Regions from separate parts of the Lactococcus formosensis genome, predicted to be linked through region 1. Evidence: predicted binding sites of a transcription regulator. Region 1 holds the regulator's gene; the other holds the start of a gene.

The links. Region 1 encodes Rex, which represses fermentation and respiration genes when NADH is low (regulators of the CRP and FNR family bind a similar motif). Its sites were predicted from a motif close to TTGTGAANTANTTCACAA; they were not measured.
Region 2: a site for Rex is predicted at 4,452-4,469, ahead of adhE (bifunctional acetaldehyde-CoA/alcohol dehydrogenase). Genes of this name have one in related genera too.

The regions. Positions count from the first base shown of each region.
Region 1 covers NZ_CP141721.1:1,796,806-1,804,836, reverse strand. Annotated here, with positions in the region: gene VNN39_RS08725 (SpaA isopeptide-forming pilin-related protein) at 1-1,841, shown strand, start outside; gene VNN39_RS08720 (pilin N-terminal domain-containing protein) at 1,843-2,475, shown strand; gene VNN39_RS08715 (class C sortase) at 2,603-4,399, shown strand; gene VNN39_RS08710 (ArsC/Spx/MgsR family protein) at 4,430-4,819, shown strand; gene VNN39_RS08705 (redox-sensing transcriptional repressor Rex) at 4,887-5,540, opposite strand; gene VNN39_RS08700 (LysR family transcriptional regulator) at 5,693-6,586, opposite strand; gene VNN39_RS08695 (malolactic enzyme) at 6,750-8,031, shown strand, end outside.
Region 2 covers NZ_CP141721.1:803,298-811,328, forward strand. Annotated here, with positions in the region: gene rsmD (16S rRNA (guanine(966)-N(2))-methyltransferase RsmD) at 1-134, shown strand, start outside; gene coaD (pantetheine-phosphate adenylyltransferase) at 124-621, shown strand; gene VNN39_RS03980 (SepM family pheromone-processing serine protease) at 611-1,654, shown strand; gene adhE (bifunctional acetaldehyde-CoA/alcohol dehydrogenase) at 1,686-4,379, opposite strand; gene VNN39_RS03990 (lactonase family protein) at 4,534-5,574, opposite strand; gene rpsB (30S ribosomal protein S2) at 5,849-6,622, shown strand; gene tsf (translation elongation factor Ts) at 6,699-7,727, shown strand; gene ezrA (septation ring formation regulator EzrA) at 7,942-8,031, shown strand, end outside.

The DNA of each region.
Region 1 (8,031 bases):
CTAAAGGTGAAGATCTTACAGCCAGTTTCGACTATAGCATGGTTAATGGTGTATTAACAATTAAAGCTAAACCAGAGTTACTCAAAGATCCTAAAATGTACGAAGAAATTCATAAAGTACGTTTTGAAATAGGTGCACGAGTAACTGATGAAAGCAAAGTAGAACGTGACGAAAATGGTAAAGTTCATATCGTGAACAATACAAAACAGTCCGGTCATTATTACGACGATACAACTTTTGATGATCCAAGTAATGATGTTGTGACTACTGTGGACAAGGACACAGAGAATGCCTTGAAAGTTTCTAAAGAAGTGGATAAGAATCTAACAGAAAACGGAACTGTTGATCCAGTAGACACAACAAAAAGTCGTCTTCAACCGATCACTTACACAATTAATGCGGCAAATACAAGTGCCACATCAAGTATGGATAAGGTTCGTATTTTAGATGTTTTACCTTTCAATAAAGATGAGCGACAAACAAGTTTCAATGCTCAAGGTACAGCTCATGTCCTTTCAGCACAATTGGTTGATGCGAACGGTGACGCTGTTAAAGGAGCACGTCTTTATTACAAGGATCCAAGTCAAGCAGAAACAAATACTAAATTAGATCCAAATAGTTTACCACAAAGTGCGACAGATTTAGCCGCTAAGGGCTGGTTAGCTTATGATGGCTCAGATGCCTCTGTCTTGGAAAAAACATCTGCAATTTTGGTGGATGTAGACAATATCCCTGCCAATACAACTTATGCTTTGAAAATTACAGTAGAACATAAAGACAACGTTGGCGCAGACTTAATCAATAATGCAACAGTGAATTCGATTGTCAATCAAGAGCAAACAACAAACAATGTTGAAACGAAGATTTATGGTCGTGAATTGTCAGGATATGTTTGGTATGACGATAACTATGACGGTTTGAAAGACGATGCAGAAGTACCTGTTAAAGATATAGCTGTTAAGCTTTACCGTACAAGCTTGGAAAATCCAAACTATAAAGACCAACTGGTAACTGAAAATGTCAAAGGTGAAAAATTCATCGATGACAAAGGGAATTCTTTAGTCAAAACTGATGATAAAGGATTCTATATTTTCAATAACTTATCTGAAGGACATTATATCGCTGAATTTGAAATCAACGGTAAACTGCAAACAAAAGAATACCAAGTCACTAAGTTCATGGCGGATTCGTCTAACTCAGATGCAAAGAATTCAAAAGTTAAAGCAGAAGAAGACCGTATCACGGCTCAAAATCCGGTTAAAGGTTCTGACTGGAATGACGTTGGAGCAACACTTAAAGATCTCGATACAGTGATTAAGCCAAAAGATGGTTTGCAAGAATTACCTTACAATAACTTGGGCCTTAATCGCTCAGCGCACTTAGATATCTTTAAAACGAATATTTTAGGTAATGGACTTGCCGGTGCTAAATTTGCCATTTATCGTGGCGATTTACAAGAAATCCCAGCAGATGGAGAACAAAATGCTGACTTTATTGGTACCTATGAAACGGATAAGACAGGTAATCTGAATGTTGATCAAAACCTTTTTGCAGGTTACGATGCCAATCATAATCCAATCTCTCAAACCTATACTGTTTTTGAAATTAAAGCACCAGATGGCTATGAGTTGTTGAAAAATCCTGTTACATTTACAGTAAGTGAAGGCGACCAAACAATCAACCTTAAAATCAAAGATGATGCTGAGTCAATCTTACCTTTCACAGGTGGAAAAGCGGGCATTGGCCTCTTGATTGCGCTTAGTCTTGTTGTTCTAGGAATGATTGGCCTTGGTGGCGGGCTCATTTACCGTCGTACAAAAAATAATAAGGAGGCAGCTTAAATTGAAAAAATATATTTTTACTCTAATAGCTGCTTTGTTGGCTCTCTTATACTTTAGCTTTGGTCAAAATGTTGCAGCACAAGAAGACACAGGGAGCTACGGTATTCACATTATCAAATATAACTTGAATGATAGTCAAGAAAGTCAGTTAACTCATGACGGGACGCCAGTAACAAGTGGCACAGAAGATCTTCAACGTCTTGCAGGCGTACAATATACGATTACACGCATGACTAAAACTGAAATGAACACTTATGTGACCGCTCAAGGTGCTGATGCTTTTAGTCAAACTGTTACAACAAATGCTCAAGGCGAAGCCGAATTAACAGGTCTTCCTCGTGGTGTGTACCAAGTCACAGAATCAAAAAGTGAGCAAGTCCCTACACCAATGTCTCCTGTTTTGGTTTCCCTCCCTATGCAAAATGCAAATGGTTTGATTAATGAAGTCTATATTTATCCAAAATCAAGTATGGTTTTGCCAGATACACCGCAAATTCCTGATACCAATGTGCCAGATAAGCTCCCTGATACAAGCGGTAATATTGGATCCTATCAAATTATTATCACGATGATAAGCGTGATTGTACTTGTGGGATTCAGTGGACTTTGGTGGACGAAAAAAGCACACGAATAAGTGTGACAACTCAATAACCCTTGGAAAATTAAGATTGAAGTAGAATGCAAACAGGATTGTATGCAGAACTTCAATCTTATATTTTTTCAAAAATAAATAAATCTTTGAAGAAAAATTGGAGAAAAAATTGATTAAAAAACAAAGAAATAAACGGAATATGACTGTCTCATCAAGTCAAAAAAGGCGAAGAGTTTCTCCCCTCCTTGTTTTTGCCTTCCTATTGATTTTTATTGGTATTGGAATTCTTATCTACCCAATCATTGGTAATTACATGGCTAACCAACAAAGGTCTGTCGCAACCAGTAGTTACAATGATAGTCTGAAAAAGATGAGTCAAAAAGAACGAGACGAGCAGTGGGCTTTAGCTGAAAAATACAACCAATATATCTTTGACCGTCAAGAAGGAAAAGTTGGTCATCCAGTAGATTACAGTAAAGTTATCTCTAACGGCAATCCTCCAGTAATGGGGACGATTGACATTCCCGCTATCGATGTCAATAATCTTCCCTTTTATCACGGGACTTCTTATGGAACTCTAGATAAAGGCGTGGGGCATTTTGAATCGTCTTCTGTGCCGATTGGGGGAAAGAATACGCGGGCTGTACTTAGTGGACACAGTGGATTAGAAAACCAAGTTCTTTTTACAGATATCAAAAATCTGAAAGAAGGAGATATCTTCTTTATTAATATATTAGGTAAAAAACTCGCCTATGAAATTGATTCTTTTCAGGAAGTTCTTCCGAGTGAAGTAGACAAGGTGAAAATCGTTCCTGGTGAAGATCGCGTGACACTTTTAACTTGTACTCCACCAGGAATTAATACTTATCGCCTACTTGTAAATGGGAAACGTATTCCATATAAAGAAGCTATGTCTAAAAAGACGAGCAAGCGTAATATTTGGACCTATCAAACTGTTGTGATGGGGTCACTAGGACTTTGTTTCCTCTTGTTTGTTATCCTCTTTTTGCTTTATCGTATCTTCTTGAAACAGTCACGCAAGAAGGACCCAGAAATTTCGGCACGGGCCATGAAACGTATTCGCCGTTTGATAATGGTGACACGTGGTATGTTTGTCGTGATGCTTGTGATTATGATTTCTATTTTAGGTTTTGCTATTTACGGCTATTTCCGTATGCAGACACAATCTGCTTTGCCTAATATTAACGTGGGGAAGCAACACGAATTGTCCGCTTATAATCCAGATAAGATACTCAAAGCTGATTATGATGAAAGCAAAATTGCCAGCGTAAATGTTACTAATTTTGCGGAAAGTAGGAAAAATCTCCAACATACTGTCAATGATAACGGGATAGGAAAGCTTTATATTCCAAAAGAAGAAGTGAACTTGCCCATATTGGCCGGGATAAGTCAAACAAATTTGATGACCGGCGCTTCCACTTATAGACAAGGACAAAAATTAGGAAAAGGCAATTACGTCCTCTTGGCCCACAATATTTATAATGTCAATACAAATCAAAATGTCGATGTTCTTTTCAATCGCATCAGCAATCTCGTCAAGGGTGATAAAGTCTACGCGACTGATTTTCAGAATGTGTACGAGTATCAAGTGACTAAAAATGAAGTCATAAAGGACACGCAAGTCGATGTGGTGAATAGTGAAGTTAAAGGAACACCAATCCTAACACTCATCCGTTGTGAGGGAAATGTAGGGACAGTATACCGCCGTCTAGTTCAAGGGCGTTTAACAAAAACAAGCCCTTTAAATGCTAAGAGTAGTAAGACAATGAATTTAAGTATGACAGGCAATGTTTCCGGAGATAACTTGATAAAAACAAGCCCTATCTCTCCTTTTGAACAGCTTTCTATGGATCTAGCGGCACATATTATTTCGGATCCAATGCAAGTGATGATTCCCTTCTTTTTACTTTTGGTATTACCTATTTTATTTCTTAATTTTATTTAATCTCCAAATGATAAATGTAATAGTAACGAGGTGTGGCGCATATTAAAAATTTATTATAGAAGCAAGTGTAAATCCAGTCAAAAGGCTTTCATGTGGTTCGAACGTTATGGTATTGATTTTGAAAAGCAAAACATAAGTCAAATAACTATAGATGATTTGTTAAAAATTTTATCGCTAACGACAGAGGGCATGAATGAACTATTCAAAAATCCAGAAAGAATCAACCATAAAAATGAAGAAGAATTAGAAAAAGTAGCAGACATGAAGTTAAAAAGTGCACTTTACTATCTCAAAATGAATACTTCACTTTTTAAGACGCCTATTATTCTGGATGAAAATAATTACCTGATTGGCTATAATTCTGATGAAATACGGCGTTTTTTTCCAAGAGAATATCGTAAATTTTTATCTGACTTATGATATTTAAAAAAGACGAAATGATTAAAAAATAAAAAAGCATGGTTTTCAATCATGCTTTTTTATATGTTTATTTGATGTCCTTATTTGACATAAAGAATAAGAGGGTTTGAAGCTCTTTCGTTAAGTCAATCGACTGAACAACGACATCTTCAGGAACTTGTAAGCGCAAAGGTAAAAAATTGAGGATACCTTTAATGCCTGCTTTCACTAGAATGTCTGCGACTTCTTGAGCATTCTCTTTATTTACAGAAATAATTGCTGTTTTGATTTTAGAATCTTTAATATTTTTAGAGAAGTCAGCGATGTCGTAGATAGGAACGCCTGTAGAAGTTGTTGTACCAACGAGAGGGTTTTCTGGAACATCATAAGCTTGGGTTACACGCATTTTATTACGGTTTTGGAATTCATAATTGATAAGGGCACGTCCAAGGTTACCGACTCCTACGAGTGCGATATGTGTTTCTTGATCTTGTCCGAGTAATTCTCCAAAGAAATCACGCAAAGCGCGTGTTTCATAACCATAGCCTCGACGTCCCAGCTCACCAAAGAGTGAAAAATCGCGACGAATCGTCGCCGCATCCACACCAATTTTTTCCGAAATAAGTTGTGAGTTTGTGCGTGTTACTTGTTCATCAACTAAAAGTTTGAACAAGCGATAATATTGAGGCAAACGTTTTGCAGTTGCCTTGGGTAGTTGTTTATTAACTTGGGAGCCAGCCATGTTATCTCCTTTACATAGTCTTTGTGAATATTTTACCTTTTTTAAGGGGAGGTTGTCAAACAATTCTTTCCGGAATTATGCGGTTGAAGAAAGTTTGTGAAAAAAATGGAGAAAAATTAACAAAGAAAAAAGAGAAAAATTATCTTTTCACTTCAATTTATTTTTTCATTTAGTTCATCGAGTAAGCGAATTAATTCTTTCAAGTCTGAATTGAGCAGTGTACTTCTTAAATAAGCATATTGAACATGAAAAATTTGCTTATCTTCAGGTATTAGTGGTATCTTTATAAGACTATCCATATCGGCAAAAGGAAGAAAATCGGTCATCAAGGTTATGCCAACATTTGAGTTGACCAGTTGGCCAATAGTATGGATATCAGAAAAATTAAAGAGTACTTTTGCTTTTTTCTTGTATTTTTCATTTAAATTTTGGAAAGCTTCCATATGCACAAAGCTTTCATCAAGCAGGATAAACGGATAATCCAATGCTTCTTTAAATGAAATTTCTTGACGTGAGGCAAGTGGGTTATCTTTAGAGACAAAGATATAAAATTCGCGTTGATAAAGTAGCTTCACAAAAAGGTTGGGGTGCATCAGGGGAGCAATGCTGCCAATAAGGCTAAAATCGATTGTACCGGAGATAAGTTTGGCCAGAAGTTCCTCCGAGCCACCCGATACTAAATCAAATTTCGATAAAAAGCTAATCGCATTCTTATCGTTTAAGAGTTGAGCCAGGATTTTTGCTCGAATGATAGGAGGAAAACCAATATGATTTTGATGATTTTTAGAATGCTCGATGGCTCTTTGCGTCAGTGCCAACTCTTCTAAAATACTTTCGATATGAATCTTCAATATTTTTCCTTCATCTGTCAGGACAACTGTCCTGTGAGAAGGATCTTTGTATATTAAGTTACAGTTATAATATTGTTCCAATCTCTTTACAGCATAGGTAATTGTCGGCTGACTTACCCCAAAATGATTAGAAACAGCAGTAAAAGACAACAAGTCTCCTAAGGCATTAAAGTACTCGAAATCATGCAAGTTCATTAGTTTAGACGCTCCTTTGACCCTTATATTCTATCACAAGTTTTCCGATTTGTTATAAATAATATTTATCATAACCCAAAGGTTTGACTATAATTTTTTATAAGTATTAAAATACATCTTGTAAGAATTTCTTATAGGAATAATAAATTTGGAGGACGTACGAATGCGTGCACATGAAATTTTAAACAATCCTTTTTTAAATAAAGGAACAGCATTTACTATGGAAGAACGTAAGGAACTTGGCTTAATCGGTCTTTTGCCACCTTATGTTCAAACACTTGAAGAACAAGCAGAACAAACTTACCAACATTACTTGGAAAAACCATCTGATTTGGAAAAACGTCATTTCCTGATGGAAATCTTCAATACAAACCGTACTTTGTTCTACTATTTGTTTAACCAACATATCGTAGAGTTTAACCCTATCGTATATGATCCAGTTATTGCTGAAACTATCGAAAACTACAGTCGTCTTTTTGTAGATCCACAATATGCTGCATACCTTGATATCAACCATCCAGAAAATATTCAAGAGACCTTGAAAAATGCAGCGGGCGATCGTAATATCCGACTGATTGTTGTGACAGATGCTGAAGGGATTCTTGGTATTGGCGATTGGGGCACACAAGGCGTTGATATCTCTGTAGGTAAATTAATGGTTTATACTGCAGCAGCCGGTATCGATCCAGCATCAGTTCTTCCTATCGTTATTGATGCAGGTACTAACCGTAAAGAGCTCTTGGAAGATTCAATGTATCTGGGAAATCGTCACGCACGTGTTTATGGTAACCAATATTACGACTTTGTTGATCAGTTTGTGGAAACTGCTGAAGCAATGTTCCCTAAACTCTACTTGCACTGGGAAGATTTCGGCCGTTCAAATGCTGCCAATATCTTAAACAAATACAAAAAAGAAATCCCAACTTTCAATGATGACATCCAAGGAACTGGTATTGTTGTTTTAGGTGGTATCTTCGGTTCACTTGATATCACAGGTGAAAAATTAACGGATCAAGTTTATCTCTGCTACGGTGGTGGATCTGCTGGTGCAGGGATTGCTGCCCGTGTTCATGCAGAAATGGTAAGTGAAGGACTTTCAGAAGAAGAAGCTTACAACCATTTCTTCATGATGGACAAACAAGGTTTGCTCTTTGATGATATGGAAGATTTGACTCCAGCGCAAAAACCGTTTGCTAAAAAACGTGCGGATTTTGCAAATGCTGGTAATATGACTGACTTAGCCAGTGTTATCAAAACAGTTAAAGCCACTATCTTGGTTGGTACTTCAACTGATGCTGGTGCGTTTACCAAAGAAGTTGTTGAAGCAATGTGTGCCAACACTGAACGTCCAGTAATTTTCCCAATCTCAAACCCTACTAAAAAATTGGAAGCAACTGCTGAACAAGTAATTACATGGTCTGATGGTAAAGCTTTTGTTGCAACAG
Region 2 (8,031 bases), 990 kb from region 1:
ACTTGTTGGCAGATGATGTCATCGTTGTTTGTGAAACGGACAAGGACGTAGATCTTCCAGAAAATATTGGTCAGTTGTCTATGAGTAAAGAAAAAGTATATGGAATTTCAAAGGTAACCATCTATGAAAGATAAAATCGGTTTATTTACGGGCACTTTTGACCCAGTCACAAAAGGTCATCTTGATATCGTTGAACGTGCCAGCAAGCTTTTTGATAAGCTTTATATTGGCATTTTCAAAAATGAAGCTAAAAATCCTTTGTTTAGTTTAGAAGAGCGTGTAGCCCTAATCGAAACAGCCTTAACAGATTTACAATTAACTAATGTGGAAGTGATTGCACATGCGAATGATTTAACAGTAAATATTGCGAAGCGATTAGAAGTGACGGCACTTGTACGCTCAGTTCGCAATGCGGCTGATTTAGACTATGAGAAAAATATGATTTACTTTAACCGTGAAATGACGGGGATGGAAACCATCTTACTGACTGCAAAACCAGAACTCGAAAATATTAGTTCTACCCGGATGCGTGAACTTTATCATTTTGGTCAAGACCTAAGCCAATGGTTACCTGCAAATGTTATTGAAGCACTGAATGAGAAAAAAGCACATGAAAAATGAAAAAATAAAAAAGCATAAAAAACTAAAGCTATTCTTTGCCGTCGCGCTACCGCTTCTTATTGTAGTGGGGTTGTTCTTCCCCTTACCTTACTATATCGAGCAACCAGGAGGAACCATTCCAGTTAACCAAATGGTTGATGTCGCAGGGAAAAAAGATGAGCATAAAGGCAACTTTTATTTAACGACAGTTGAAATGGTTCGCGCCAATGCAGCAAGTATGCTTTATTCCAAGTCGAACTCTTTTGCTACTGTTGTGAGTAGTGAAGAGATGACAGGCGGGATGACCAACCGGCAATTTGATTTGGTTAATCAGTTCTATATGCAGACAGCGCAAAACACGGCTATTTATCAGGCCTTTAAGTTGGCAGGGAAGCCTTATGAGATGAAGTATCAAGGTGTTTATGTTTTGAGCATCACTGAGGATTCGACATTTAAAAATGACTTACAACTTTCGGATACGATAACAGCAGTTAATGGTCGTACTTTCAAATCTTCAACTGAAATGATTGACTATGTGTCTCAACAAAAAGTTGGGGGTAGCGTTACTATCAATTATACACGCGTAGATGGCAGTAATCATGAAGCCACAGGGAAGTATATTAAGCTGAGTAATGGTAAGACGGGGATTGGTATTGGTTTAGTAGACCACACACAAGTTGTGACAGACCCTGAAGTTAAAATTGATGCCGGAAGTATTGGCGGACCGAGTGCTGGTATGATGTTTACCTTGGAAATATATAGCCAAATCACAGGCAAAGATTTACGTCAAGGACGCGAAATTGCAGGTACTGGAACTATCAATGAGGATGGTAGCATCGGGCAAATAGGTGGCGTCGATAAAAAAGTTGCTACAGCAAGTAATGCGGGTGCAAAAATTTTCCTTTGCCCAGATGAAACGGAAGAACAGACAAAGGCTTCTGGTACAACAAATAACTACACAGATGCGCTTGCGGCAGCTAAAAAGTTGAATTCAGATATGAAAATCGTACCTGTAAAGACGATTCAAGATGCAATAGATTATCTCGAAAAATAAAAAAAGCTGTAATTTACAGCTTTTTTTATGCTTAATATTGATCTTGTAAGAGTGTTTTAAGCTCAGAAATACTTGGTTGGCGGGGATTGCCAGGTGTGCATTGATCATCATAAACAAGGTTTGCAAGCTTATCGAGTTCACGCTCCAAGTGGTTTTTATCAACACCATTTCCTGATAGAGTGACGTCGATATCGATGCTGTCCGTCAATTTTTTAATTTCCTTAATAAGTTTGTCTACGAGTTCCGCATCATCTTTACCTGTAAGACCAATATAACGCGCAATTTCAGCGTAATCTTCTTGGGCACGGTAAATCTCATAACGTGGGTATGGTGTACGTTTAACGTTTCCTGTTACAGCGTTAAATTTAATGACGTGAGGCATAGCGATAGCGATAGCTAAACCATGTGGTAATTCAAACTCACCACCCACTTTGTGGGCTAGGGAGTGATTAATACCGAGAAATGCATTAGCAAAGGCCATACCAGCTAAGGTTGCTGCATTATGCATGTTTGCGCGTGCGACTTGTCCTTCTTTGGAAGGTTGAGACGGATCATAGTGGTATGAGGTTGTCAAATTATCAAAAATTAACTTAATGGCACGAAGGGATAATGGTTTAGTATAATCCGAAGCCATGACTGAAACATAGGATTCGAGCGCGTGACTGAGGGCATCAATACCTGACCAAGCCACAGTACGTTTTGGCACGGTCATAACAAACTCAGGGTCAACAATAGCTACTTGAGGTGTAAGTTGATAATCAGCTAAAGGATATTTAACATGGGTTTCATCATCAGTGATAACAGCAAAGGGTGTTACTTCAGAACCTGTACCAGAAGTGGTCGGGATACATACCAATTGCGTTTGATCTTGATGCGGGAATTTGACGATACGTTTACGAATATCGATGAATTTTTGCGCCAATTGCTCAAAGAGAGCTTTTAATGCAACGTCATCATCGAGGTCAACCTCTCCACGGACAGAGTATTCATAAATCAAGCGGCCAATTTTTGCTGCATCAAGCGGAGAACCACCGCCGAGTGCGATAACTGTATCAGGTTTGAAATCTGCCATTTGTCGTGCAATCTCAATGGCTTGTGAAAGCGTTGGATCAGGTTTTACAGAACCATATATTGAAGTTTGCACTTGCGTTTCACGGACAGCCAATTGCTCAAGCATGTGATCGACAAAGCCGAATTGTAACATACCGTGGTCTGTAACGACAAAGGCACGTTCGATATTGGGCATTTCCTGTAGATAAGAGATAGAGTTGTTTTCGTAGTAAATTTCTTTTGGCAGACGAACCCATTGAGGGCGATTACGACGACGTGCCACTGTTTTAATATTCAATAGATCATATGTACTCAAATTGTGTGAGATTGAATTTTTCCCCCATGAACCAGTTCCTAAAGTCAGTGATGGACGCATTGCATCAGTATAGATGTCACCAACGCCACCAATAGAATCTGGTTGATTAACTAAGATACGTGCGGCACCAATAGCATCAGCATATTCTTTCACGAACGGATCGTCTTGTGCACCTATCTGGATAGCCGCGTTATGTCCAGCACCTTGATAAGCTAAGAGCTTTTGAACGATTGTAGTACCATTTTCACGAGAGGTAGATTTGTAGATTGACAAAAGCGGGCTAAGCTTTTCAGAAGAGAGAGCTTCACCAATGTTTTTTTCATCCAATTCAAAGAGAAGGACATCTTTACCTTCAGGTACTTTTACCCCTGCTTGTTCAGCAATCCATGGGCCAGGGCGACCGGCAACCGGACCAGTTACTCCGAAGCCTTCACCGGCACGCTCAACGAAAACAAATTTTTCAATGGCTGGATAATCTTCCTTTGGAACATTGTAAGCACCGTGAGCTTGAAGTTTTTCGAGGAATTCATCGTAAATTTCTGCAGCAACTACGGCAGAGTTTTCGGTAGCGCAAATCATGCCATTATCAAAACGTTTAGAAAGTAGGAGGTCTTCAACTGCACGATCCACATTTGCGGTAGCATCAACGAAGACGGCACCATTACCTGCGCCCACTCCTAGTGAAGGATTGCCCGATTTGAGCGCTGCATTAACCATACCTGGTCCACCTGTAGCTAGGATAGAAGCAATGCCGTGGTTTTGGATAAGTGCAGTAGTGTTGTAAAGGCTTGGATCTTCGACCCATTGGATAAAGTTTTCGGGCGCCCCAGCTTTCAAGGCAGCTTCGTAGACAATACGCGCAGCATGAGAGGAACAATTTTGAGCTTGAGGGTGAAAGGCGAAAACGATAGCATTTCGTGTTTTTGCTGTTAAGAGTGATTTGAAAATTGTTGTAGAAGTAGGGTTGGTAGTTGGTACGATTCCTGCAAGCACACCTAAAGGGGCTGCAATTTCTACTGAACCAGCAACTTTGTTCTCGCTAATTACTCCTACTGTTTTGTCATTTTTAATTGAGTTATAAACAGATTCTGAAGCAAAGCGATTTTTAGTATCCTTATCCTCAACTATGCCTCGGCCTGTTTCATTATGGGCTTCGTGCGCGAGTTCAAGGGAATGTTCACTTGCTGCTAAAGCCATTGCTGCGACAATTTTATCTACTTGCACTTGTGTGTAGCCTTCAAATTGTAAAGCAGCTTGATGTGCTTTTTTGACAAGACCGTCTGTATATTGCTCTGCTTTTTCCGCAAGTGCAGCTTTATCAGCGGTCGTTAGTTCTTTTTTCGTATTCTTGCTTGACATATTTAAATTTCTCCTTTGTGAAATTTATCACGTTATCATTCTAACAAACTTTGAAAGTGCTGTCAAATAATATTGTGTAAAATCACACAAACTTTTTTGATGAAATACTATCTGCATTTTAATGATAAAAAAACCGCCTGAGTGGCGGTTTTCATTAAAGTGTTGGTAAAATACATGTGCCCTCAGGGCTATAAAAGTCTTTTTGCTTAAGTGTGAGCATTCCTGTTTTCCTATTGCGGCGGAAAAGACTGATATTATCGCTATCTTGGTGCGCCACGATAATAAAATCTTCTGTGCTATTGAAATTGAAGTCTCGAGGTGTTTCACCTTCAGTTTTTACAATATCTTCTAGAGTTATTTTTGTTCCTAAGGGGCTAACACTGTAGATGGCGATCGAATTATGACCGCGGTTTGAAGCATAGAGAAAAGCACCATCGGAAGAAAGACGGAGAGCAGCTGCGCTCTTTGTGCCTTCAAAATCTACGGGGAGAGTACTAATTGTTTCAAGTGCAGCAAAGCGTCCTTTTTCTTCATTGTAGCTAAGGACAGTTACAGTAGAAGAAAACTCACCAATAGCGTAAGCGATTTTACCATTAGGATGGAAAGTGAGATGACGTACCCCAGTACCTGCAGGCATACGGTAGAGACTTACGAGAGAAAGCTTGCCCTCTTCGCCAACCACATCGTAAACTGTAATCTCATCTGTACCCAAATCACATGTAACCAACCGTCCGTCGGGGGTAAGATCTGCATAATGGACATGTGGGCGTTCTTGTCCAGGGTTGATCTTTGAACCATCACCTTCATGCTTTACAGTATCTGTTAAGGCAAGTGAACCATCTTTTTGAATTTTATAGACTCGGATTTCCCCTAAGTGATAATTTGCTCCGTAAACAAAGCCACGCTTATTATCGACAGCCACATAGCAAAGCGGTGCGCCAACGCTAGTAACATAATTGAGGAGCTCAGTCTTCCCTCTCTTATAGCTGAGTGCAGCGATACCGCCACCGTTTTCATCTGCGGCACAAGTGTAAAGATGTTGTTTTGTTTTATCCAAGGCAAAATAAGTTGCATTTTGAATATGAGCAACTTCTGTTAGATTAGAAAGTTCTTCCTTTGATATATCTAAGTCAAAACTGTAAATCCCCTTTGATTCACGCTTAGTGTAACCACCAACTAGAATTTTTTCACGCATATCTTGGCTCCTTTAACATTTAATATTCGTATAATTATTTTATCATAAATGAGCGTTTTCAGGAAACTAAATCTCTCGCAATTTGCGAAAGTAGAGAAGCCAATAAAATGATGCAACAAGCTCTTGCAATAAGGGGATGTTTAGTGTATAATAGTAGTGTTGTCTATGGGCAATAATTTCACATTTTGACTTGACGGTGTCGTAGTGCACACGTTGTAGCGGCATTGGCTGACAGTCGAAAGAGGAAAAAACTATTTTAAAAGGAGACATTAATATGTCAGTTATTTCAATGAAACAACTTCTTGAAGCTGGTGTTCACTTCGGTTACCAAACTCGTCGTTGGAACCCAAAAATGAAACCATACATCTTCACAGAACGTAATGGTATCCACGTTATCGACCTCCAAAAAACAGTTAAACTTGTTGATGATGCTTACAACTATGTACGTAACGCTTCATCTGAAGGTGCTGTAGTACTTTTTGTTGGTACTAAAAAACAAGCTTCAGAAGCTGTTAAAGAAGAAGCACTTCGTGCTGGTCAATACTATGTAAACCACCGTTGGCTTGGTGGTATGCTCACTAACTGGAACACTATCCAAAAACGTGTGGCACGCCTTAAATCAATCAACAAAATGGAAGAAGACGGAACTTTCGAAGTTTTACCTAAGAAAGAAGTTGTACTTTTGAACAAAGAACGCGAACGTCTTGAAAAATTCATCGGTGGTATCGCTGACATGCCTCGCATCCCAGATGTGATGTACGTTGTTGACCCACACAATGAACAAATCGCTATCCAAGAAGCTCAAAAATTGGGAATTCCAGTTGTAGCTATGGTTGATACAAACGCTGACCCAGATCCAATCGACGTTATTATCCCAGCAAACGATGATGCTATCCGTGCAGTTAAATTGATTACTGCTAAAATGGCTGACGCTATCATCGAAGGTCGTCAAGGCGAAGATTCAGTAGAAGCTGAACTTGCGGTTAAAGATACTGCTGCTTCAGAAGAATCACTTGAAGAACTTGCTGAAATCGTTGAAGGCAAATAATTTGTAATGAATAATACAGGCGAGGCCCTACGCCTCCCTGTTTTTTTATAAAATATAATAATAGGAGAATTATACAATGGCAGTAACAGCAGCTCAAGTAAAAGAATTGCGTGAAAAAACTGGTGCAGGTATCATGGATGCTAAACGTGCACTCGTTGAAACTGATGGAAATATGGAAGCAGCCGCTGAGCTCCTTCGTGAAAAAGGTATTGCGAAAGCTGAGAAAAAAGCTGACCGTATCGCCGCTGAAGGTTTGACAGGTATCGCCGTAAGTGGTAATACTGCAGCACTTATCGAATTGAACTCAGAAACAGACTTCGTTGCTAAAAATGAACAATTCGTTGCTATCGTTAAAGAAACAGCTGAACTTATTGCAGAGAAAAAACCTGCAACTAATGAAGAAGCTTTGGCTTTGACAACTGCAGAAGGTATCAGCCTTGAAGATTCTTACACACAAGCTACAGCAACAATTGGTGAAAAAATTTCATTCCGTCGTTTCCAACTTATCGAAAAAACAGATGATCAAACTTTTGGTGTTTACCAACACAATCAAGGCCGTATTGGTGTAGTTACAGTTGTTGAAGGTGGAGATGCTGAGCTTGCGAAAGCTGTTGCGATGCATATCGCTGCAATGAACCCAACTGTTCTTTCTTACAAAGAATTGGATGCTGAGTTTGTTCATGATGAGTTAGCAAAATTGAACCACACAATCGATGAAGATAACGAAAGCCGTAAATTGGTAAACAAACCAATGCTTCCACACCTTGCATATGGCTCACGTAGCCAATTGACTGAAGAAGTTCTTGCAAATGCTGAAGCCGAAATGAAGGAAGAACTTTTGGCTGAAGGTAAACCTGAAGCAATCTTGGGTAAAATCATCCCAGGTAAAGTTGCGAAATTCATCATCGATAACACTAAAGTCGACCAAGCTTATACACTTCTTGGTCAACTCTATGTTATGGATGACAGTAAAACAGTAGAAGCTTTCCTTGAGTCTAAAGGTGCTAAAGTTGTAGCATTTACACGTTACGAAGTTGGTGAAGGTATCGAGAAAGCAGAAAACAACTTCGCGGCAGAAGTTGCTGAAGCAGCAGGTCTTGCTTAATTATAAAAAAAACAGTTCATTAGAGCTGTTTTTTTATGACTATTTGTGTGAAGGGCTTCTTTTTCATGGTTTTAAACTTATAGTGTATGTAATCTAAAAAATGTAGAAAAGTGATGTAAAATCAAATATAATGTGCTATAATAAAGAGTGAAACTTTGTATTTAAAAATAAGTTTAAATAAAAAGATAAAATTACCTAAAGTTTTGGAGAGAAGATGTCAAGTACAATAATTATTCTTTTGGGCGTTCTCATAGTGATTGTCGTTGGATTCTATGTATTTTCAATGGTAATGCGTAAGAAAACA